2 regions of the Ferrimonas lipolytica genome follow, and region 2 is predicted to be linked to the other one. Evidence: riboswitches for the same ligand, from Rfam matches in the RefSeq annotation. Region 2 holds a riboswitch; the other holds the start of a gene.
What was found. A riboswitch is a leader RNA that binds a small molecule or an ion and turns the genes downstream of it on or off. The one in region 2 is predicted to bind cyclic di-GMP.
Positions count from the first base shown of each region.

Region 1: linked by a shared signal. The riboswitch ahead of HER31_RS12975 (hypothetical protein) and the one ahead of HER31_RS18755 (hypothetical protein) in region 2 are both predicted to bind cyclic di-GMP.

Region 1 covers NZ_CP051180.1:2,832,060-2,836,739, reverse strand. Annotated here, with positions in the region: gene HER31_RS12990 (M48 metallopeptidase family protein) at 1-318, shown strand, start outside; gene HER31_RS12985 (hypothetical protein) at 377-697, opposite strand; gene HER31_RS12980 (hypothetical protein) at 795-1,049, opposite strand; gene HER31_RS12975 (hypothetical protein) at 1,116-1,454, opposite strand; cyclic di-GMP riboswitch class I at 1,501-1,582, opposite strand; gene HER31_RS12970 (peptidase U32 family protein) at 1,792-4,041, shown strand; gene HER31_RS12965 (nucleoside hydrolase) at 4,637-4,680, opposite strand, start outside.
Region 2 covers NZ_CP051180.1:3,747,620-3,752,299, reverse strand. Annotated here, with positions in the region: gene HER31_RS18940 (hypothetical protein) at 1-1,706, shown strand, start outside; cyclic di-GMP riboswitch class I at 2,269-2,359, shown strand; gene HER31_RS18755 (hypothetical protein) at 2,414-4,396, shown strand.

The DNA.
Region 1 (4,680 bases), 920 kb from region 2:
CTCAGTAAGGTGCAGTTCGATGGCAAGCTGCATATTGTGCATAACGCCCTAGGTACCCACACTACGGTTAGTCGAGTGCAGGGGGGCAAACTCAAAAGTAAGAATGAGATCCGCATTGGTAGCATGTTTAAGCGAGCACCAGAACCGTTGCTGCGGATGATCTCAGTGCACGAACTGGCACATTTAAAAGAGAAACAGCACGATAAGAACTTCTACGCCCTGTGCCAACATATGTTACCCAACTACCATCAATTGGAGTTGGCGACGCGGATGTGGTTAACCGAAGTGGAGTTAAATGGTCACCCCTATCAGAAATAGTAAGAGCCTACCGGAGCAGGCTCTGTTGTTAGTTGGTGTGGGTTAGGTAGCCTGCGGTTTAGATCGGCTCTCCGGCGCCACGCCAAAACTGAGTTACAACGATGGCTAACATGGGCTTACCGGAAGCTGATTGACCAGCGATTAAGTACTCACTTGGACCATAGTTGATGATCTGGCTGACTTTGCTCATGGTGAGATTGGCGTTGGTGGCTATTTGGTCGAGCGAATCGACGGGATAAGTATAGCCCGGTTCTTCCCTCTCGGGTTGATAATGGCTAACCAGATGGGCCGACGGGAAGAACACCAGTTCGTTGCTGACTTCAGCGTGAGAACCTTTCTCTTCAAGGGCTGCAGCGGCGCGGCCTAACTCCCATATCACCGTGTAACGCTGTGCTTTTCATCAGTCGGCTCCGCGTCGGTTTCAGCTTTGCGCTGCATATAACCAACCGCAATGGTGCCGTCTTGGCTGGCGGCAGTTAACCGATATAACCATGGATTTCCGTGCGCATTGATATGCAGTGCTTGTTCACCCACAACCGCTGGTGGTAGCTGCCCGGTTTGGTTTCGAACCAACCTTGCTGCTCGGCGTAAGAGGCGTATTCGGAATCGAGTTGGCGCAGCAGGGTATCGATACTGAATATCGGCGCGAAAGGGCTACCGGAATACTCAAAGGCTTGCGGGGTAGGTAGGGCATCACCGGGTTGTTTGCCTTCGCTCAGCACTACCGGCACCGGTTGATAAACACCATCATCGAAGTTAGCGCTTAATACCTTGCTACGATCGTTATCATTACTTATCTAAAATTGCTGCCACGGCTTACTGTCGTTGGTGCTTTTCAGTGTGACGACGTAGTTGGAGTCAAAGCCGCAGTTGTCGGCCTGCATGTTGACAGTAAAGGTAGCGGTAGCGGCGCCATAACGTTCCTGACTAGACTCATCGTTACGATAGCGAATTGGGTAGATCTCTTTGGTTGGGTCTCGTTTTAATTTGGTTACCGCGGTGATTTTACCATCTGTATTAATCAAGGCGTTGATCTGTCCAGGCTGATCGATAACGCAGGTAATAGGGACAAAAGCGGCTTGTGCAGCGGGCGTTAACGCAACTGCGGTCAGTAAAGCTAATGAAGTCCGTTTCATTTAAAAAAACCTTGTGAAGTACTAAACACAAAAGCATATGGCGTCACCCAGTAATGCAGCCCATAACAATTCCATGTTGCGCTGTCATTTTGCGTCCCAGCCTCACAACCGGTTTGCCGTTAGAGCTATCAATATTGGCCCTAGGGAGAGGGCTCGACGGCAACATCGTGGAAATAGTGCAGTTATTCAACAAGGCGGATAAACAATATCCAAGGCCTATAACTTTAGGTATCAATCTCTTACGCAAGGTTATGGCATTTTCTAGTGGTAAACTTGGCTATACAGGCTATCCAGTAGTCATTACAATGCGCCGCTGATTTAACCCAGAGGCAGCGGCATGAGTAATCGATTTGAACTATTGGCACCAGGTGGAGATATAGACTCTATCAAAGCGGCCATCGCAGCTGGTGCTGATGCTGTCTACTGTGGCTTAGATAAATTTAATGCCCGTCATCGTGCCGATAACCTCGATTTTGATGCACTCAATGGCGTGATCCGAGTTGCTCATCAGCACGGTTGTAAGATCTTTCTCACCCTTAACATCATTATTTTGCAGAGCGAGTTTGTCCAAATGTGGAAACTGCTCAACCTATTGCATAACAGCGATGTAGATGGGGTGATCTTGCAAGACATCGGTTTGTTTGGTTTGGTGAAGCAGCACTTTCCCCAGCTAGATGTGCACGCTTCAACCCAATCGAATACCCATAACAGCGGCCAGATTGAGTTCCTAAATCAACTTGGCGCGAGTCGGGTAAATCTGTCTCGTGAGCTTAGCCTCAAAGAGATCAAACCGTTGGCCAGCTTTGGTGCGGAGCGGGGCGTGCAGATGGAGGTGTTTGTGCATGGCTCCTATTGCATTGGCTTCTCTGGTTTGTGTTACATGAGCTCTGAGCACAATGGCTCTTCCGGCAATCGAGGTCGTTGCAGTCAGCCCTGTCGTGACCCTTACCAAACCACCGCGGCTGGCAGCGACTTCCCACTCAACATGAAAGACAACAGTGCCTTTAGCGATATGGCTGAGCTGGCGGACGCTGGGGTTTATTCATTGAAAGTGGAAGGGCGCATTAAGAAATCGCACTACGTTTACAGCGTGGTAGATCAGTGGCGCAAGCAGATTGATAACTACTGCCAAGATAAGCCGTTAGCGCAGAGTAGTGATCTGCTCTACACCGTATTTAACCGTGATTTTACTGCGGGCTTCCTCCATGGTGATATCAATCATTCGATGTACAGCAACAACCCTCGGGATAACAGCGCCTATCACTTTGCGAAGCAAGCGCAGATCAGCACCGAAGCTGAGTTTAAACAGATCAAGCGTGCGCTTTACGATGTTAAAACCGACATTATCAACCACGTTAGCGATGCCATTGCACCACTAGACATAAGTAAGCGCCCGCTAACATTGAGCCTGTCGGGCCAACACGGTGAACCATTAACGATCACACTTATCCGCGATCGTGGACAAGCTGCGCAGGTGTGGACGCTGCAATCCTCTTCAGCGTTAATCAGTGCCGATAAACGTCAATTGGATATCGATACCCTGCTACCGATCTTCAAGCCCCTTAATGACGCCAATCATCAGTTGCAACCATTGCAGCTGTTAAGCCTAGGTGAGCAGCTGTTGTTACCATTTGCTGAGCTAACCGCAATGCGTGAGCAACTGTTTACTTACCTGCGTGACGGCAAGCCGCTGCAACCAGAAGTTGCCTTACCTGCGGCGCCACAAAAGCAGACCCGAACCGAAACCGCAAAGCTGGCGGTATTGTTAAACCGAGCACCGAGTGAGGCGCTGTTGCAGCAGCCGGTTGAGCTCTACTACCAGTTACCGGAGGCGCTGGATCGCCAGTTTGATGCCATGGTTGAGCTGTTCACTGAGCAGCCGCGATTGTTGCCGTGGTTTCCAGCTATCTTACTGGGTAAACACTTCGACGCAGCTAAGCGTTTTCTTGAACGGGTAAGGCCTAGCCGGTTAGTAACCAATAACTCCGGTATCGTTAAAATTGCGCAATCATTGGGGCTTAAATGGGTTGCTGGACCGCAGTTTAACCTAACGAATAGCTATGCCTTTGAGGTGTTACAGCAGCAATTTGGTTGTGTTGGTGGCTTTCTATCTAACGAGCTAAGCCGTCGTCAGCTCTACCCGATTGCAGCACCGAAGGGGATGGATCTCTATTACAGTATTTATCACCCGCAAGCGTTGATGACCAGCCGCATGTGCTTCTTGCAACAAACCGTTGGTTGTCATAAGCCGCGCTTTACTGAGGGCTGTCTGCGTAAGTGTGATAAATCGGCGTCGTTGGTGAGCTTCAAAAACAGCAGTTTTGTAATTGATAAGCAGCGTGGTGATCACAATGTTATCTACGCCAACGATAACTTCCTTAATCTCGACGCAATAAACGACTTAAAGCAGTTGACCCACGGCTTTATCGATCTGCGCCAGATTGAGACTGGCACCCGTGTCGCCACTGATAACGCTGCAACCGTAGCGCAGTTCTTAGCGCTGTTAGCGCAGCAAGACGGGGCAGCGAGCACCTTGCAAGCGAGCATCAGCGGTAGCAGCAATAAGCAGTATCAGAAAGGGTTGTAGCGAAGCGCATGCCGACGAATGGCATCGTAGGGGCGCACATGTGCGACCGTATTTCGAAGTTAAATTTAGAAAAGGTCACTCACGAGTGCCCCTTCGGCAATACGAGGCTCTGCCAACCATTCTGCCTGCATTAGTCTGGCTCAGGCTATTCAACCGAATTGTCACCGTCGCTGCCACAACTGGCAAGCACCAGGGTTGCGGCAACGGCTGTCGCTAAGGCTTTAATCTTCAAGGTTCATCTCCAATTTGTTTGCTATAGGCAAAAGCTGCCCGAAACGCACTGATACGCTCTTGGCTTTAACGGCGCCACTCAGTTGGAGGTAGTGTGAGTTTTCACACGTTCAAAAACGGGTGTGAGAGGTCATAGGAAATGAGCACAAGCTGGCTGCATTTTGAAGCAGATCACGCCTAGCCTAACCATTTCCGTGCAGTGGAAGATATCGACTGAAATGGCTGAGTGTAGAAGCCAAAGTGGATGGGATTTTTGTAGGTGTCCGGTTACGCCTATGGCTAACCGGACTTACTAGGGCGCCGCATTCAATTGTTGTGGGAAGTCGCCCTTAGCGAAGCGCAAGCCGACGGCTCTCCGCCCCCGCTAATCTGCCAGCAGATTGATGCTGTCGCGGTAGATTGCCAACA
Region 2 (4,680 bases):
CAACAGATCCGGTTACACCAACGCCGATTAATGGCGATTTACTACTAGGTGATAATGCGCGAGCTATTAGCTTTAACGGCACCAATGCGTACTTCGACTTTGCCTCGTGGCAGGCGCAAAGCGAGCACCGTGTCGTGGCTTGGATCCGTGACTTAAGTGATGACAAAGCCTACTTGGCCAGCGGTTCAAATGCCTATTTAGCGGTAACCGAAGATTCATTTATTGGCCTGTTTAATGGCAAAGAGATCCGCTTAGACAATCGCTTTGATTTTGGCACAACCGGTTACGCTGAAGTAAACATTAGCAGCGGTAAAGTCACCGTATCAGATGGCCAAATTACCGAGTCGGTGAGCGATAGCGCGATTGGTTACCAAAGTTACAACTCGGCGATGCACTACGGTCACGATTACAGTCAGGCAAACCTGCAAGCATTAGCCTTTATTGACTACGGTAACAACGATCGGCTGCGTGCTTATAGCTTTGACGACAACCAGAACATCATTGAGAACAGCAGTGCCCCAAGTAGCGCTAACCGACTGTATAACGTTGCTAGCAGCGACTGGAAAGTGATTGATGAAGGCATCACTGCACCAGCAGCTACTATTGCAACCCAAGCAGAATGGGACGCCAGCTTTGAACATTTCTCACGTAATGGGCGCCCGTTGATGAATACCACCAACGCCAACGATAATGGCGAATACGCGTGGCACGGTCACTACTGGTTACGCGCGTACCTCACCATGGCTGAAACCTATAACGACGATAAGTACCTAGATTATGCAGTTGAGCTGGCTCAACGCATGCTCGACTACACCGATGCCAATCGTGCTAAACGTGGCGAGTTAAACATCTATTCAGAACCGTATTCGGTAGCACCAAAACTGTATCTGAATGACCGCAGCAAGATTGGTGATGGCTGGCGTCGCCCATACGGCGGGCATCGCTTGGCAGTATTGTCCGATGGCCAGATCCTTAATCCAATTATGCGTATTGTTGATTACATCAAGAGTAACAACAAATCCGGTTACATGAACCAAGCTGATGCTTTCTTAGCAAGCGCTACGACAATCATCAATAACCATAACACCTCGTACAGTACCAGTAAGAACGCCGCTATTCAGGGCTCCTACTTTTACGTTAATGACAAAAATGACCTATATGGTGACAGTGGCTTGTACTCCAATCCATTACCGTATAACCACAACATGACTTTTGCTGTAGCTATGATCTATGTGGATAAGTGGACCAGTGGTGGTGACAGTCAGATGAGCCAACGAGTACACGATATCGTTGGCTTCTTTGGCGACAACCTGCAGTTCAACAGCGATGGTACCTGTACTTGGAACTACGCTTACGATGTAAACGGTAACACCAAGATTGAAGACACCAGCCATGGTCACATGGATGTCGGTTTCTTGTTAACGGCACATAATGAAGGTTACGTTGCTGCCGAGACAATCAACTGTGCAACCAAAACCCTAACCGATAAGGTCTTTGGTGCTCCTGGTGTGTTGGCGTACGACGTAAGTGGTACCGGAGTGGCTACCATCATGGATCAAGTAGCAAGTACCTACGATTGGGCTGACTTAGCGGAATATGATGCTCGCATCAGTCAAATGAACAGCTATGTGCTGCGCCACTTTGGTGATCCAGACTGGTCACGCGCCTACTTAGGTTGGGCAACCCACTTGAAGTGGAAACAGTAATTCCCTCCAACCCGTTGGGATAACTTTTAGAGCAAAGCCAGTTGCATTCGCAGCTGGTTTTTTCACATCTACAGCCTCGAATTAAAGCGCTTAACAACTCACCGAAAACTAGTTGGCTAGCCACTCATTACTTACAAGCTGTATCGCAGGGTAAATAGATGCCAAGTAGAGAAGTAGTAGCGCTGAAATGGTGGTTTTCACCTAAATAAAGAGCAATTGGCTAAGTTAGCCGCTAACAATGGTGGATAAAAATCAGCCTAATTCACATTATTTCAGTCGATGGTGTGATCAGTACCGCGAAACCAGTAGTCACCATGTAAAAATATTGTTTCTATTTTGGCCGGCAATTAACTGCCTCAAGGTGCTGATATATAAATCAAAATTCAAATTTTGAACAATTTTACTAGCCATCGGCAAAAACTAAAAATTTCACTTAAAAATCAGATCGATGTCGTTTATCAAATCGATTTTTTAGCCAATTTGAAGCACCTGATTGTTGCCAGTAAGATGCACCCCATCAAATCGAGTCGCAGATGATTTATATTGCGACGACATTCACGACAGCAGACAAAGGCAAAGTCAGTGTGAACTGATGACGCAAAGTCTCCGGTCTCAAGCGAAGTAACACAGCTTGAGATAGCGGGACTACCACATGTCGGACCGTTTTAGGCCCCATGCCACCTTGTCTGCCGATATTGGAGTATATTATGACCAATCGGCACTTATCGAACACTTCGAAATTAAAACGTATTTTCGCCCTTAGCGCGCTTACTGTCGCCCTGACAGCATGCGGCGGCGGTAGTAGCAGTTCGGATCCTATTGATGAAACTCCACCTGTAGACAACGCGCCTATTACTGATCCAGTTGACCCAACTCCGGTTGAGCCTGATCCAGTAGAGCCGGTTGAGCCAGAGCCTGTTGACCCGGATCCAGTAGTACCGGTTGAACCAGAGCCAGAACCAGAGCCAGAGCCAGAACCAGAGCCAGAACCGGAGCCAGAGCCAGAGCCAATTGAAAACGACCTGCTATTAGGTGAAGACGCTCGAGCTATTAGCTTTAACGGCACCGACGCGTACTTTGACTTTGATGCATGGCAGGCGCAAAGCGAACACCGTATTGTGGCCTGGGTCCGTGACTTAAGTGATGACAAAGCCTACTTGGCCAGCGGTTCAAATGCCTATTTAGCGGTAACTGAAGACTCGTTTATTGGCCTGTTTAATGGCAAAGAGATCCGTTTAGACAATCGCTTTGATTTTGGCACAACCGGTTACGCTGAAGTAAACATCAATAATGGCATTGTCACTGTCTCAGATGGTCAGACTACTGAGTCAGTGAGCGATAGCTCAATTGGTTACCAAAGTTACAACTCGGCGATGCACTACGGTAATGACTACAGTCAAGCGAGCCTGCAAGCTTTAGCTTTTATTGACTACGGTAACAACGATCATCTGCGCGCATATAGCTTTGACGACAACCAGAACATCATTGAGAACAGCAGTGCCCCAAGTAGCGCTAACCGACTGTATAACGTTGCTAGCAGTGACTGGAAAGTGATTGATGAAGGAATCACTGCGCCAGAAGCTACTATTGCAACCCAAGCAGAGTGGGACGCCAGCTTTGAGCATTTCTCACGTAATGGTCGTCCGATGATGAATACCACCAACGCCAACGATAATGGCGAATACGCGTGGCACGGACACTATTGGTTACGTGCATACTTAACCATGGCTGAAACCTATAACGATGATAAGTACTTAGATTACGCAGTAGAGCTGGCTCAGCGTATGCTTGACTACACTGACACTAACCGTGCTCAGCGGGGCGAGCTAAATATCTCGGCGGAACCGTACTCGGTAGCACCGAAGCTGTTCCTGAATGATCGTAGCCAGATTGGTGATGGCTGGCGTCGTCCTTACGGTGGATACCGTTTAGCGGTATTGTCTGATGGTCAGATCCTTAACCCAATCATGCGTATTGTTGATTACATCAAGAGTAACGACAAAACAGGTTACATGACTCAGGCTGATGCTTTCTTAGCAAGCGCTACGACAATCATCAACAACCATAACTCATCCTACAGTGTGAGTAAGAACGCGGCGATTCAGGGTTCATACTTCTACGTAAACGAACAGAATGACGCCTACGGTGATAACGGCTTGTACTCTAATCCAGTACCGTACAACCACAATATGACCATGGCCGTTGCAATGATCTACGTAGACAAGTGGACCAGCGGTGGCGACAGCGTAATGGAGCAACGAGTAAATGATATTGTTGGCTTCTTTGGCGACAACTTACAGTTTAACAGCGATGGTACCTGTACTTGGAACTACGCTTACGACGTAAACGGTAACACCAAGATTGAAGACACAAGCCATGGTCACATGGATGTCGGTTTCTTATTGACCGCTCATAATGAAGGTTACGTAGAGAGTGACATCATTGAGTGTGCAACCAAGACCTTAACCGACAAGGTATTTGGTGCCCCAGGTGTGTTAGCGTACGACGTAAGTGGTACCGGTACTGCATCCATTATGGATCAGGTAGCAAGTACCTACGACTGGGCTGACTTAGCAGAATACGATGCCCGCGTAAGCGAAATGAACACTTACGTATTACGCAACTTTGGTGACCCTGATTGGTCACGAGCATACTTAGGTTGGGCAACCCACCTGAAGTGGAAACAGTAATTCCCTCCAACCCGTTGGGATAACTTTTAGAGCAAAGCCAGTTGCAACCGCAACTGGCTTTTTTGTGTCAGGGGCCATATGTAGTGCCGTAACTGCAACAAAAAGGCTGTGTCACAGCCAAGTGTTGAGGTTTATATCAAACCTTCGGCTCTACCGATTGCAGTACTCTTAAGGGGTTATGTCACGGTGGCGACAGTACATTTTTGTATGCATTAGGGGGGAGCTTCGCCCCCTTTGCAATCCCCCTTGCCTTAGGTCGCAGTCCAAAACGCTTCGCTGGACTG